DNA from 3 places in the Allobosea sp. 124 genome. Region 2 is predicted to be linked to each of the others. Evidence: predicted binding sites of a transcription regulator. Region 2 holds the regulator's gene; each other region holds the start of a gene.
What was found. Region 2 encodes PhoB, which activates phosphate uptake and scavenging genes when phosphate is short. Its sites were predicted from a motif close to TGTCATNNANCTGTCAT; they were not measured.
Positions count from the first base shown of each region.

Region 1: a site for PhoB is predicted at 1,915-1,931, ahead of C8D03_RS25280 (ArsJ-associated glyceraldehyde-3-phosphate dehydrogenase). Genes of this name have one in related genera too.
Region 3: a site for PhoB is predicted at 2,596-2,612, ahead of ugpB (sn-glycerol-3-phosphate ABC transporter substrate-binding protein UgpB). Genes of this name have one in related genera too.

Region 1 is NZ_PZZM01000001.1:5,329,649-5,334,262, forward strand. It holds gene C8D03_RS25265 (LysR family transcriptional regulator) at 1-282, shown strand, start outside; gene C8D03_RS25270 (arsenate reductase/protein-tyrosine-phosphatase family protein) at 414-1,265, opposite strand; gene C8D03_RS25275 (arsenate reductase ArsC) at 1,322-1,840, opposite strand; gene C8D03_RS25280 (ArsJ-associated glyceraldehyde-3-phosphate dehydrogenase) at 1,975-3,018, shown strand; gene arsJ (organoarsenical effux MFS transporter ArsJ) at 3,023-4,282, shown strand; gene C8D03_RS25290 (hypothetical protein) at 4,304-4,614, opposite strand, start outside.
Region 2 is NZ_PZZM01000001.1:1,261,532-1,266,145, forward strand. It holds gene C8D03_RS05995 (TIGR03862 family flavoprotein) at 1-958, opposite strand, end outside; gene C8D03_RS06000 (YnfA family protein) at 1,157-1,477, shown strand; gene phoB (phosphate regulon transcriptional regulator PhoB) at 1,615-2,313, opposite strand; gene phoU (phosphate signaling complex protein PhoU) at 2,472-3,191, opposite strand; gene pstB (phosphate ABC transporter ATP-binding protein PstB) at 3,223-4,023, opposite strand; gene pstA (phosphate ABC transporter permease PstA) at 4,071-4,614, opposite strand, start outside.
Region 3 is NZ_PZZM01000001.1:1,722,798-1,727,411, forward strand. It holds gene C8D03_RS08025 (proline racemase family protein) at 1-372, opposite strand, end outside; gene C8D03_RS08030 (PfkB family carbohydrate kinase) at 389-1,318, opposite strand; gene C8D03_RS08035 (fumarylacetoacetate hydrolase family protein) at 1,315-2,493, opposite strand; gene ugpB (sn-glycerol-3-phosphate ABC transporter substrate-binding protein UgpB) at 2,698-4,023, shown strand; gene ugpA (sn-glycerol-3-phosphate ABC transporter permease UgpA) at 4,176-4,614, shown strand, end outside.

The sequences.
Region 1 (4,614 bases), 4.1 Mb from region 2:
GTGGCGGTCGCCGGTCCGGTCCATGTCAACAACACGGAAGCCGTGCGCGCCTGCGTCCTGCAGGGGCTCGGCATCGGCTATACGCCGATCTGGCATTTTATCGACGGCGAGATCGAGAACGGCAGGCTGGTGGTTCTGCTGCGCGACTTCGAGCCTCCGCCACAACCGATCAGCGCCGTCTACCCCTCCCGCCGCTTCCTTCCCCCGAAGGTGCGCGCCGCGATCGACTACTTCGCCGCCGAGTTCGATCTCGATCCCAGACTCGGCATCACAGCGGTTTGAGCGGACCGGCCTCGATCCAACCGGCATCTTCGGTTACGATGCGCCACTCGATGAGACCGTAGACCATGTTCTGGCGGACACTCTTGGTCGGCTTTGTGAGATCACCACATCGGTCGCGGCGGCCTTGATCGTCACGCGGCCCGCTCCAGCGACCTGTCGGTGGCCCCGTCCATGCGGCCGATCGCCTTCAGTACGGGCTCGAGCTCGGCGAGCCTCATCTGTTCGAACGGCAGGTTGACGAAGGCGGTGACGCGCGCCGTCGAATCTCGATAGCTCTGGAGGAAGGCAGCGCGCCTGGCGGCTTGTGGACCCGACACGGCAGCCGGATCATCCAGGCCCCAGTGCACCCGCATCGGGACGCCGGAGAATGCCGGGCAATCCCCTTCCGCGGCATCGTCGCAGACCGTGATGACAAGATCGAGTTCGGGCGCATCGGAACCAAGGAACTCGTCCCAGGACTTCGATCGCATCGCCGCGATGTCGTAGCCGAGATCGTCCAGCAGGCCGAGGGCTAGCGGATGCGGCGCTTCCTGCGGGCGGCTCCCCGCCGAGAAGGCCAGAATCCGCCCGAGGCCTTCTCTATTGAGGACAGCCTCAGCCATGATCGAGCGGGCCGAGTTGCCAGTGCAGACGACGAGCACGCGCAGCGGCCTATCACTGACGACGAACTCGCGCCGTGCTGGAATGGCTGCGGCCATATTCTCGCATTCTACCGGCCTTTCAGTGCAGCAGGCATCCGACAGGAACGCCAGGAGGGCGTTGGCGCGAGAGGCCTGAGCCGCGAAGATGACGTGCCTCCCCTCGCGGCGTGATATCAACAGGCCGACCTGCTCCAGCGCCCCCAGATGCGTGGAGAGGGTGTTGTGCGCGACAGCAAGCAGGCGACCGATATCGCCGGCCGCCAGACCATGCGGCCGATACCGCATCAGCAAGCGGAAAATCTCCAGCCGCGTCGGCTGCGCCAACGCGGCGAGCAGCGCCACGGCCTCCGGAGAGTCCAACCTCGATGCCTCCAATCTCGATGCGTCCAATCTTGGCGTCACGCTGCATCATCCTTCCTGCCCAGGTCCTTCCCGATTGAGTCGAGCCGGTGCTGTAGCGCCATGCCGTGCAGCGTCGCGAGCGGCAAGCTCGAGAAGATCGAAATCCGGTTGTTGAGCATGCGGTAGGCGTCCGCGAAGGCAAGCGCCTTCTGCACATCCTCGCCTTCGAAGGCGGCGGGATCGGGCAGCGTCCAGAGCGCCAGCATCGGGTTGCCGGGCCAGGCCGGAGGCACGGCATTGGCGGCGGTTTCCGACAGCGTGAAGACGAAGTCCAGTTCAGAAGAGCCGGGTTGCGCGAATTCGTTCCAGCTCTTGGGGTAAAGGCCGGTCAGATCGTAGTTCAGAGATGTCAGAAGCCTGACGACGAAGGGGCTGACCTCCGAGCGTGGCTGGCTGCCGGCGCTGAACACGGTGAACTTGTCACCAGCGAGCCGCCGCATGATGGCTTCCGCCATGATCGAGCGCGCGTGGTTGCCCTTGCAGACGAAAAGGACCTTGAGGGGAGCCGTTTTCATGAATCGACCTCGTCGTGTCGGTTGATGTCGACATATAAACTGCCCTATCAATATGTCGAAGTAAACCGACATATTGACATATTGCCTTCATCCGGGTGATGGACGGTCCAGCAGCATCGGATGGAGCGGGGATCATGCGGGTCGGTATCAACGGCATGGGGCGCATTGGGCGCCTGGCTCTGCGGGCGGCGCTCGGCGCGGTCCAACGGCAGAGCGATGATCCGCGTGCCGGCAACCGGCTCGACGTCGTTCATCTCAACGAGATCAAGGGCGGGGCGGCAGCGACCGCCCATCTGCTCGAATTCGACAGCATGCAGGGGCGCTGGCGAGCCGATGTCGGCCACGAAGGCGAGAACTCCATCCGGATCGACCATCGGCGGATGAGGTTCACCGCCGAGGCCGCGCCGGGCGACGTCCCGTGGGGAGACCTCGGCGTCGACGTCGTGCTGGAATGTACCGGCAAGTTCCTGACGCCGGCTGCGATCGAGGGCCATCTCAAGCGTGGCGCCAAACGCGTCATCGTGGCCGCGCCGGTCAAGGATGTGTCGGTCCTGAACGTCGTCATCGGCATCAACGAGCACCTGTACGACCCTGCCAGGCACCCGATCGTCACGGCCGCCTCATGCACCACCAACTGTCTGGCGCCGGTGGTGAAGGTCGTGCACGAGAACCTGAGAATACGGCACGGACAGATCACCACGATCCATGATCCGACCAACACGAACGTCGTCGTCGATGCACCCCATAAGGACCTGCGCCGGGCACGCTCCGCGATGCTCTCCTTGCAGCCGACGACGACGGGAAGCGCGACCGCGATTGCGCTGATCTACCCCGAGCTGAAGGGCAAGCTCGACGGCCACGCCGTGCGCGCGCCTGTGCTCAATGCCTCCCTGACCGACTGCGTCTTCGAATTGGAGCAGCCGACGACGGCTGCCGAGGTGAACGCCCTGTTCGAGGCCGCGGCCAAGGGGCCCCTCGCCGGCATCCTCGGCTTCGAGCCGAGGCCCTTGGTCTCGATCGACTACCAGCGCGACACGCGTTCTGCGATCGTCGACGGGCTTTCGACACTCATCACCGACGGGACGATGCTGAAGGTCTACGCCTGGTACGACAACGAGATGGGCTATGCCTGCCGCATGGTCGACCTCGCCTGCCATCTCGAACAGGCCGGGATCTGAGGCGGTGCAGAATTCCGCCGCCAGCCGGGGCACGCGCAACTACGCCATCGTCACAGCCGCCTATTGGGGCTTCACTCTGACGGACGGCGCGCTGCGCATGCTCGTGCTGCTGCACTTCTTCCGGCTCGGCTACTCGCCCTTCACACTCGCCTTCCTGTTTCTGCTCTACGAGGCGGCCGGCATCGCCGCCAACCTGATCGGCGGCTGGCTCGCGGCGCGCTACGGCATCACGCGGATGCTCGCCATCGGGCTCTCCATCCAAATCCTCGGCTTCGCCCTGCTCTCGGGCTTGTCGCCAAGCTGGACTGCTGCGGCCTCGGTGGCATGGGTCGTGATGGCTCAAGGGGTCTGCGGCGTGGCCAAGGACCTGACCAAGACGGCCTCGAAATCGGCGATCAAGCTGGCCGAGGCTGCCGCGAAGGCAGAGGACTCGGAGGGCCGCCTGTTCCGCTGGGTCGCCTGGTTCACGGGCTCGAAAAACGCGATGAAAGGCATCGGCTTCTTCCTGGGCGGGCTGCTTCTGGAGTCGCTGGGGTTCAGGGTAGCGCTCTGGACCATGGCGGCCCTGCTCGCGCTGATCCTGCTGGGCGTCGTCACGTCACTACCGCCGATGCTCGGCAAGGCCAAGGCCAGCAAGAACACCCGCGAGCTGTTCGCCAAGAGCCGGGGCGTCAACCTTCTGGCGCTCGCGCGCGTCGCGCTGTTCGGAGCCAGGGACATCTGGTTCGTCGTCGGCGTGCCGGTCTTCCTCTACGCATCGGGCTGGACCTTCACGATGGTCGGCACATTCCTGGCACTCTGGACCATCGGATACGGACTCGTGCAGGCCGCCGCGCCGGCCTTCGTCAGGCGAAGCTCCGACGGGTTGTCGGCCGAGGTACCGGCCGCACGGCTCTGGTCGCTCGGCCTGGCCCTCGTGCCGGTCGCCATCACGGCCATGCTCGCCAGCGGGTCCGGCCTGCGGCCGGATCGTGTTCTCGTCGTCGGGCTATGCCTGTTCGGATTCGCCTTCGCCGTGAACTCCTCGCTCCACTCCTATCTGATCCTGGCCTATGCCGGTTCGGAGAAATCGGCAGAAGACGTCGGCTTCTACTACGCAGCCAACGCGTTGGGGCGCTTCGGAGGCACGCTTCTCTCGGGACTGCTCTATCAGGCGGGCGGCTTGTCGGCCTGCCTCGGCGGGTCTGCCCTCATGCTCACGGTCTGCTTCATTGCGACGTTGGCGTTGCCAGGGCGCGACGCAGGGACCTTCGGCCGCCCATGACGTGGCGCCTTCCCCTCTGGTTCAGGCCGAGGTGAAGGCCTCCGCGTCATCGGCGGCGAGGATCTCCTGGTACACGCGGTCGGCGACGGCTCGGATCGCGTCGGCAGGCAGCAACTGGAGCCTCGTCACGCGTGAAGGGCGGGAACTGCAGCGTTGAATGCTGTCCTTGGCGAAGCCAATCAGGTGCTCGATTTGAGGATGCATCTCCAGCCAACGGTGGCGTGCCCAGGCACCGCTGCTCGTCCCGAGCGCGATCTTCAAAACGGACCGTCCGCCGACTTTGCGGCGTTCAGCCGTCCATGACAGCGCGAGCTCGCCAGACAGCGTCGCCG
Region 2 (4,614 bases):
CCAGCGCGGCCGGCGCTTCGTCCAGCCTGCCGCCGGCAGCGTCGCGCAGCACGGCGACGGCCGCCGCCGAGAGACCAGCCGCCTTGCGCAGATGGTTGCTCAGCGTCTCGCCCTTGCGGCGCTTAGCCAGCTTCTCCGTCAGCCGCGCGAGGTCGAGATCGGGACGGAGATCAATCGCGATCGCAGCAGAGCCGTCGCGGTCGATCGCCCCGCGCAGCGGTCCAGACAGGGCATAGATCGCGCCGCCCTCGATGCCATGGGGATCCAGCATCGCCTCACCCGCAACCTCGCGGCCGGCGAAGCGGATGACGATGCGCTTCAGCGGCGCGCCGGCGAAACGCTCGCGCAGCGTTGCAGACCAGTCGACCGCGAAGCCGCCATTCGCCGGCCGCAGCGGTGCGATGGCGACGCCTTTCTCCGCCAGCAGCGGAACCCAGCCGCCATCGGAGCCCAGCCGCGGCCAGCTTGCCCCGCCGAGCGCAAGCAGCGTCGCATCGGGTGTGGCGGTGAAGGCACCGTCGCGCCCCTCGAAGCTCAGGGCGCCGTCCTGCGCCCAGCCGGTCCAGCGTCGCCCGGCCTCGAGCCGGACGCCGAGCCCGTCCAGCCGCCGGAGCCAGGCCCGCAGCAGCGGCGAGGCCTTCATCGCCCTGGGGAAGACGCGACCGCTCGAGCCGACGAAGCTCTCCGCGCCGAGCCCGTCGGCCCAATCGCGCAGCGCCTGCGGCGGGAAGGTGCGAATCGCCGGTTCGAGCCAGTCGCGTGCCGCGCCGTAGCGACCGAGAAAGGCGTCGAGCGGCTCGGAATGAGTCAGGTTCAGCCCGCCCCGCCCGGCGAGCAGGAATTTCCGGGCGGGCGAGGCCATCCGCTCGTGGAGGGTGACGCGGTGGCCCGCCTGCGCGAGCCGCTCCGCCGCGATCAGCCCGGCCGGGCCTGCGCCGATGATGGCGATGTCAGACATGCGATTGACCCATCGAGATCGCGCATCGTCCCGGATGACAGCGGCAAGGCCCTGGCATGCCAGCGCGTTTCCGGGCAAGCGTCAGGAATGGATCCCGGCTCTGCGCTGCGCTTCGGCCGGGATGACCGCGCGGTTCAACAAAACTGCGTCATGGCTTAGACCTGCCGCACCCTGCCGGGAAGAACAATCGGAGCCATCATGCCGACCATGGCCGCCTATCTTGGCGCCGCCGTCTTCGAGATCGCCGGCTGCTTCGCATTCTGGGGCTGGATGCGGCTGGGCAAGCCGGTCTGGTGGCTGCTGCCAGGGCTGGCCTGCCTCGCGCTCTTCGCCTGGCTGCTGACGCTGGTCGAGAGCGATGCGGCGGGGCGCGCCTTCGCGGCCTATGGCGGGGTCTATATCGCCGCGTCGCTCGCCTGGCTCTGGGCGGTGGAGGGTTTCCGGCCCGATCGCTGGGACATTGCGGGCGGGCTGGTCTGCCTCGCCGGCGCAGCGATCATCATCGCAGCGCCGCGGTGAACGAGCGTCCTTCCCGGGCGAAGCGCAGACCCGAGAATTTTCGCGGAGCGAGGCTTGTGGGAGAGAGGCTTGTGGGAGAGAGAGGCTTGGGGGAGAGATGCTCGGGGCAGGCCCGGGCATGACGGAAAAGGCCGCGTTCAGGCCCGCGCAAAGGTCTCGTCGAAGGCGTAGCCGGCGCCCCGCACCGTGCGCAGCGGGTCCTTGGCATCGCCCGGCGTGATCGCCTTGCGCAGGCGACCGACATGGACGTCGACGGTGCGCTCGTCGATATAGACGTCGCGGCCCCAGACGGCGTCGAGCAGCTGGGCGCGGGAATAGACCCGGCCCGGCGCCTGCATCAGGAATTCGAGCAAACGGAACTCGGTCGGCCCGAGATGCAGCTCCTGGCCCGAACGGCGGACACGGCGCGTCGTCCGGTCCAGTTCGAGATCGCCCGCCGTCAGCAGCCCGGCGACATGGCCGGGCTTGGCCCGGCGCAGCAGCGCCTGGATGCGCGCGATCAGCTCCGGCAGCGAGAACGGCTTGACGACATAGTCGTCGGCGCCGGTGGCGAGGCCGCGCACGCGCTCGGTCTCCTCGCCGCGCGCGGTCAGCATGATGATCGGCACCCGCTCGGTGTCACGCCGCGCCCGCAGACGCCGGCAGAGCTCGATGCCGGACAGACCGGGCAGCATCCAGTCGAGCAGCACCAGATCGGGCGTGTTGTCACGCAGGTGCAACTCGGCGTCGTCGCCGCGCGCAACGCTGTCGACCTCGAAGCCCTCGGCCTCGAGATTATAGCGCAGCAGCAGGGTCAGCGGCTCCTCGTCCTCGACGATCAGGATGCGGGCGGGCATGGCGCGGTTCCATTTCGGTCTCTGGGCCGATGCACACCGTCATGCCCGCCCTCGTGGCGAGCAGCCACATCTTGAACACCGCATTCGAGCAGCGAAGACATGGATGGTCGGGACAAGCCCGACCATGACGCGGGAGACCTCAGCGCAGTCAAATTATCTCAGTTTCCCGTCACCGCCTCGACGCTGATGTCGGTGGTGTCGAGCTTGGGTCGGTTCAGGTCGAGCGACTCGCCAGTGACGAGATAATGGATCGTCTCGGCGATGTTGGTGGTGTGGTCGCCGATGCGCTCGACATTCTTGGCGCAGAACAGCAGATGCGTGCAGAAGGTGATGTTGCGCGGGTCTTCCATCATATAGGTCAGGAGTTCGCGGAACAGCGAGGTGTAGAGCGCGTCGATCTCGCCATCGCGATGCCAGACCTCGAGCGCCTTCTGCTCGTTGTTGGCCGCATAGGCGTCGAGCACGTCCTTGAGCTGGGCCTGGACGAGCCGGCTCATATGCTCCAGCCCGACCACGGCGCGGTGCGGCGGCGAAAACTGGCCGGAGATCGCGACGGCCCGCTTGGCGATGTTCTTGGCGAGGTCGCCGACGCGCTCGATGTCCGCGGCGATGCGGATCGCCGAGATCAGCTCGCGCAGGTCGTTGGCGAGAGGCTGGCGCCGCGCGATGGTCAGCACGGCGCGTTCCTCGACATCGCGCTGCAGGTTGTCGAGGCGCTGGTCGGCCGAGATCACCTTCTGGGCGAGCGTGGTGTCGCGGCGGACGAGCGCCACGGTGGAGTCGCCGAGCATGCGCTCGGACATGCCACCCATCTCGGCAAGGCTGCGGCGCAAGCCCTCGAGCTCGGCATCGTAGGAACGGACGATATGTTCGGTCATCGACGTTTTATCCCTGTGCAGCGCGTGCGGTTCAGCCGAAGCGGCCGGTGACGTAGTCCTGCGTCTGCTTCTTGTTCGGGTTCATGAAGATCGTGTTGGTCGGCGCGAACTCGATGACCTCGCCCAGATACATGAAGGCGGTGTACTGCGAGATACGCGCCGCCTGCTGCATGTTGTGGGTCACGATCACGATGGTGAAGTCGCTCTTGAGCTGCTCCAGCAGGTCCTCGATCTTGCCGGTCGAGATCGGGTCGAGCGCCGAGGTCGGCTCGTCGAACAGGATCACTTCCGGCTTCTGCGCGATGGTGCGGGCGATGCACAGGCGCTGCTGCTGGCCGCCCGAGAGGCCCATGCCGGAGGTCTTGAGCTTGTCCTTGACCTCGTCCCACAAGGCCGAGCGGCGCAGCGCGCCTTCGACGCGGTCGTCGAGTTCCGACTTCGGCGGCTTCTCGTAGAGGCGGATGCCGAACGCGACGTTGTCGTAGATCGACATCGGGAACGGCGTCGGCTTCTGGAAGACCATGCCGATGCGCGAGCGCAGCTCGTTCACGTCGATGTCGTTGGAGATGACATTGCGGCCGTCGAGCATGATCTCGCCGGTGGCGCGCTGTTCGGGATAAAGCGAGTAAATCCGGTTGAAGATGCGCAGCAGGGTCGACTTGCCGCAGCCCGACGGGCCGATCAGCGCCGTGACGTGCCGGTCCCGGAAATCGAGATTGATGTTCTTCAGCGCCTTGTGCTCGCCATAGTAGAAATCGAGGTTCTTGACCGCGATCCGCACGGGGGCGTCGGCATCGAGCGTTTGGGGGCTTAGTTCCAGCGTCGAAAGCATCGACTTTTTCCTTCAGATCGAACGCGACGAGGGTTCAGTTTCACTGCTCACTTGGAACCGCGCACAATGCGGCGGGCAACAATTGAGAGCAGCAGGATCGACATGGTGATGATCAGAGAGCCGGCCCAGGCGAGCTGCTGCCAGTTCTCGTAAGGCGCCGAGGCGAACTGGTAGATCGTCACCGGCAGGTTGGAGACGCCGCCCGAAAGGGTGGGCGAGAACCAGAAATTATTGTTCAGCGCGGTGAAGATCAGCGGCGCCGTCTCACCGGCGATGCGGGCCAGCGCCAGCAGAATGCCGGTGACCATGCCCGACTTCGCCGCCCGCCAGGTGATCGCGGTGATGACGACGGAAGGCGGCGCACCGAGAGCGGCGCCAGCCTCGCGCAGCGGGCCGGGCACGAGACGCAGCATGTCCTCGGTGGTGCGCACGATGACCGGGATGGCGATGATGCCGAGTGCGACGCCGCCGGCCCAGCCGGAATAGCCGCGGAACGGCTCGACCATGATGACGTAGACGAACAGGCCGATCAGGATCGACGGCGCCGAGAGCAGGATGTCGTTGATGAAGCGGATCAGGTTCGCGAGCTTG
Region 3 (4,614 bases), 460 kb from region 2:
CAGCCGCAGCAGGCCGCAGGGGGCCTCGATGGCAAAGCGGGTCACGGGCTCGACCGCGGGCACCAGCCCGTGCTCGATCGCATAGCGGCCGAGCGCGATCGTCGCGTGGCCGCACATGGTCGAATAGCCTTCGTTATGTGTGAACAGCACGCCGAAGGCCGCGTCGCGATGAGAGGCTGCGACCGGGATGACGCCATACATGCCGGCATGGCCGCGCGGCTCCAGCATCATCGCCCGGCGGAGATGATCGTGGTTCTCGCGCGCATCGCGGCGCTTTTCGAGAATCGTCGCGCCCTTCAGCTCCGGATAGCCGCCGGTGACGATGCGCACCGGCTCGCCGCAGGTGTGATAGTCGAGATAGCTCAGGCGCATCGTCGCGGTCCCGGTGTCAAATGGCGGTTCGGCGCGGCGGATCGCAGCCGGGTCTGGTGCAGGTATCCGCCGCAACGGCACAGGCGAAGGCCAGCGCGGCCTGGAGATCGTCACGCAACGCGTCGGTGAAGCCCCGCCCGAGCCGACCGCGGGCTGCCAGCACCGCGAGAAAGCCGCCGATGAAGGTATCGCCCGCACCGACCGTGTCGACCACCGTGACCGGCGGCGCGGCAGCGGCGAGCGCCTCTTTCGGGCCGTAGCAGATGGCTCCGTCGGGTCCTTGCGTGACGAGGACGAGACGGGCGCCGAGCGCGTGCCAGCGCTGCGCGGTCGTCTCCGCGGATTCGCCCGGATACAGCCAGGCGAGGTCGTCGAGGCTCGCCTTGACGATGTCGGCCTGAGCGATGCGCGCCTCGATCAGGGCCAGCGCCCGGCCGCGCTCCGGCAGGACGGAGGCGCGGATGTTGACGTCGTAGCTCATCGTCGCCCCCGCCGCGCGGGCGCTCGCGGCCAGCGCCGCCACGGCCTCGGCCGAGGCACCGACGGTGGCGCCGAAGGACGCGGCGTGAAGATGGGCGGCGCCGGGTGGCATGTGGCGCGGCGTGCCCTCCGGCTCGGCATGGGCCGTGCCGTCGAGATACAGGGCGAATTCCGGGACACCGCCGGGGCCGAGCGGCGCGACGATGGCGACCGCGCTCGGCAGGCGGCTGTCATGGATCTGCGCCGCGCCGATGCCCTCTCGCCGCAGCGCATCGCGGAAGCGGCGGCCGAGAGCGTCGGTGGAGAGCGCCCCGGCATAGGCCGGCCGCGCGCCGAAGCGGGCGAGCGCCAGCGCCGCGTTGAAGCCGGAGCCGCCCAGCACCGCCTCGTAGAGCCGCCCCTCGGCGTCGCGCGGGATGAAATCGCCGATCGCCTCGCCGACGACGAGGATGTCGGCTGCGCTCACAGCAGCCCGCGCTTGGCCAGGCTGCGCATCAAATGCGAGGTGCCGAAGGTCCAGGGCTCGCATTCGTCGGTGCGGCGCATGCGGTTGACCAGCGCGCCGAGCTCGGGCGCGGCGATGGTGACGACGTCACCGTATTTGTGGGTGAAGCCGCCGCCGGGCGTGTCGCGGTCCTTGATCGGCGCGAACATGGTGCCGAGATAGAGCGCCGCGCCGTCGGGATACTGGTGATGCGGGCCGATCATCTGCGCTGCAAGATCGGCGGGATCGCGGCTGATCTTGGCGATCGAGGACGAGCCTTCGAGCGTGAAGCCGTCCTCGCCCTCGACCGTCAGCGTGACCGTGGTGTTGCGGACATGGTCGAGCGTGAAGCCGGCATCGAACAGGCGGATGAAGGGGCCGACGGCGGCGGCCGCATTGTTGTCCTTGGCCTTGCCGAGCAGCAGGGCGGAGCGTCCCTCGACATCGCGCAGATTGACGTCGTTGCCAAGCGTGGCGCCGACGATACGCCCGTCCGACGCCACGACCAGCACGATCTCGGGCTCGGGATTGTTCCAGGTCGAGGCCGGGTGCAGGCCGGCATCGAAGCCCGTGCCGACCGAGGACATCGGCGGCGCCTTGGTGAAGATCTCAGCGTCGGGCCCGATGCCGACCTCGAGATACTGGCTCCAGGCGCCCTGCTTGATCAGCACCTCCTTGAGATGCATCGCCTCGGGCGAACCGGGCTTCAGCTTCGAGAGATCGTCGCCGATGAGCTTGCCGATCTCGGCGCGGATCGCCACGGCCGCCGCCGGATTGCCGCGTGCCTTCTCCTCGATGACGCGCTCCAGCATCGAGACCGCGAAGGTGACGCCGGCCGCCTTCACGACCTGAAGATCGAGCGGCGAGAGCAGCCAGGGCCTGCCAGCATCGCGACCGTCAACCGGGGTGTTCGCCAGAATCTCCGCAAGCGTCCCGATCGGCTCGCCCGGCGCCGCCCGCAGCGCCGCGGCCGGGTCCTTCGCCTCGCAGAGGTCGCGGCTGGTGGCAAAGGCGCGGCTGATGTCGATGAGCAGGCCGTCGCGCAAGGTCACGACCGCCGGGCCACCGACATCGGGGCGCCAGACGCGGCCGAGCAAGGTGGCAGCGGCAGCATCATTCGGCAGGGTCTGATCTGGCGTCAGCAAGAGGTTTGGCATGGCGGGGATCCGTCGAGGGCGCAATGGCCGGGGAGAACAGCGCCTTCCGGGCAAATGTGCAAGGGCCTCCGCACAGGGATGCGCCGATCAGGCGCTTGCGCCTGTCATGATTTTGTCATTGAAACGTCGCCCGCCCTTCATGCTAGCTTGCGCACCAACAAGAACAGCCGCCCAAAGCGAACCGAGGGCGGAAGGGAGATAATGATGACAGTGAAATCTCGCATCCTGATGTCCGTCGCCGCTTTCGCGCTCGCCGGTGCCGCGCCTGCGGCAGCCCAGACCGAAATCCAATGGTGGCATGCGCTGACCGGCGCCAACAACGATGTCGTCGTGAAACTGGCCGAGGATTTCAACGCCTCGCAAAAGGACTACAAGATCGTTCCGGCCTATAAGGGCTCCTATCCGGACACACTGAACGCCGGCATCGCCGCCTTCCGCGCTGGCACCGCCCCTCACATCCTGCAGGTCTTCGAGGTCGGCACCGGCACGATGATGTCCGCCAAGGGCGCCGTGAAACCCGTCCACGAGATGATGAAGGAAGCCGGCGAAGCATTCGATCCGAAGGCCTATCTGCCGGCGATCACCGGCTACTACTCGACGGCCAAGGGCGAGATGCTCTCGATGCCGTTCAACTCCTCCTCGATGGTGATGTGGTATAATAAGGACGCCTTCAAGAAGGCCGGCCTGAACCCCGACGCCCCGCCGAAGACCTGGCCCGAAGTGTTCGAAGCCGGCAAGAAATTGAAGGCGGCCGGCTTCGAGAAGTGCGGCTTCACCAATGCCTGGGCGCCCTGGGCCAACATCGAGCAGTTCGGCGCCTGGCACAACATTCCGCTGTCGACCAAGGTCAACGGCATGGACGGCTTCGACGCCGTGCTCAACTTCAACCAGAGCCCGCTCTTCCTGAAGCATTGGACCAATCTGGCCGAGCTGCAGAAGGCCGGCGTCTACGATTACTCCGGCCGCACCAACACCGGTGAAGGCCGCTTCACCTCGGGCGAATGCCCGATCATGCTGACCTCCTCGGGCTTCTTCGGCAACGTCAAGGCCAACGCCAAGTTCGACTGGGCCAATGCCGCGATGCCTTACTACCCCGAAGCCGCCGGCGCGCCGCAGAACTCGATCATCGGCGGCGCCTCGCTGTGGGTGATGGGTGGCAAGAAGGCCGACGAATACAAGGGCGTCGCCAAGTTCTTCACCTTCCTCTCCGATGTCGACCGGCAGGTGAAGCTGCACACCGAGTCGGGCTATCTGCCGATCACCAAGGCGGCCTATGAGAAGGTCAAGGCGTCGGGCTTCTACAAGGACAAGCCCTATCTCGAGACCCCGATCCTGGAGCTCAACAACAAGGAGCCGACGGACAACTCGAAGGGCCTGCGCTATGGCAGCCTCGTCCAGATCCGCGACATCTGGTCGGAGGAAATGGAAGCGGCGCTGAACGGCCAGAAGACCCCGAAGGCAGCGCTCGATGCCGCCGTCGAGCGCGGCAACCAGATGCTGCGCCAGTTCGAGCGCAGCGCGTCGCGCTGAGCTTCTTCGTCATTCCGGGGCGGCCCGAAGGGCCGAACCCGGAACCCACGACGGGGCAGGCCACCCGGACTGCTCCGTTGACATCTCTCACCCGGTCGTGGGTTCCGGGTTCTTCGCTTCGCGAAGCCCCGGAATGACATGAGTAGCGCTTGATGCAGAAGAACGCCTTCTTCAATGGATTGACGATTCCGCTGATGCTGCTCCTGCCGCAGCTCGCGATCACGGTCGTGTTCTTCTACTGGCCGGCCACCCAGGCCGTGTGGCAGAGCTTTCTCCTGCAAGACGCTTTCGGAACATCGACCGAATTCGTCTGGTTCGAGAACTACCAGCTTCTGTTCAGCGACCCTGGCTATCTTCGCGCCTTTATCAATACGGCGATCTTCTCGAGCTTCGTCTGCGTGCTCTCGCTCTCGCTGGCACTGCTTTTCGCGGTCATGGCGGACCGCCAGATCCGTGGCGCCGAGATCTACAAGACGCTGCTGATCTGGCCCTATGCGGTGGCGCCCGCCGTCGCAGGCGTGCTCTGGCTGTTCATGTTCGATCCTTCGCTGGGCATGCTGGCGCGCGGACTGTCGAATCTCGGCATCGCCT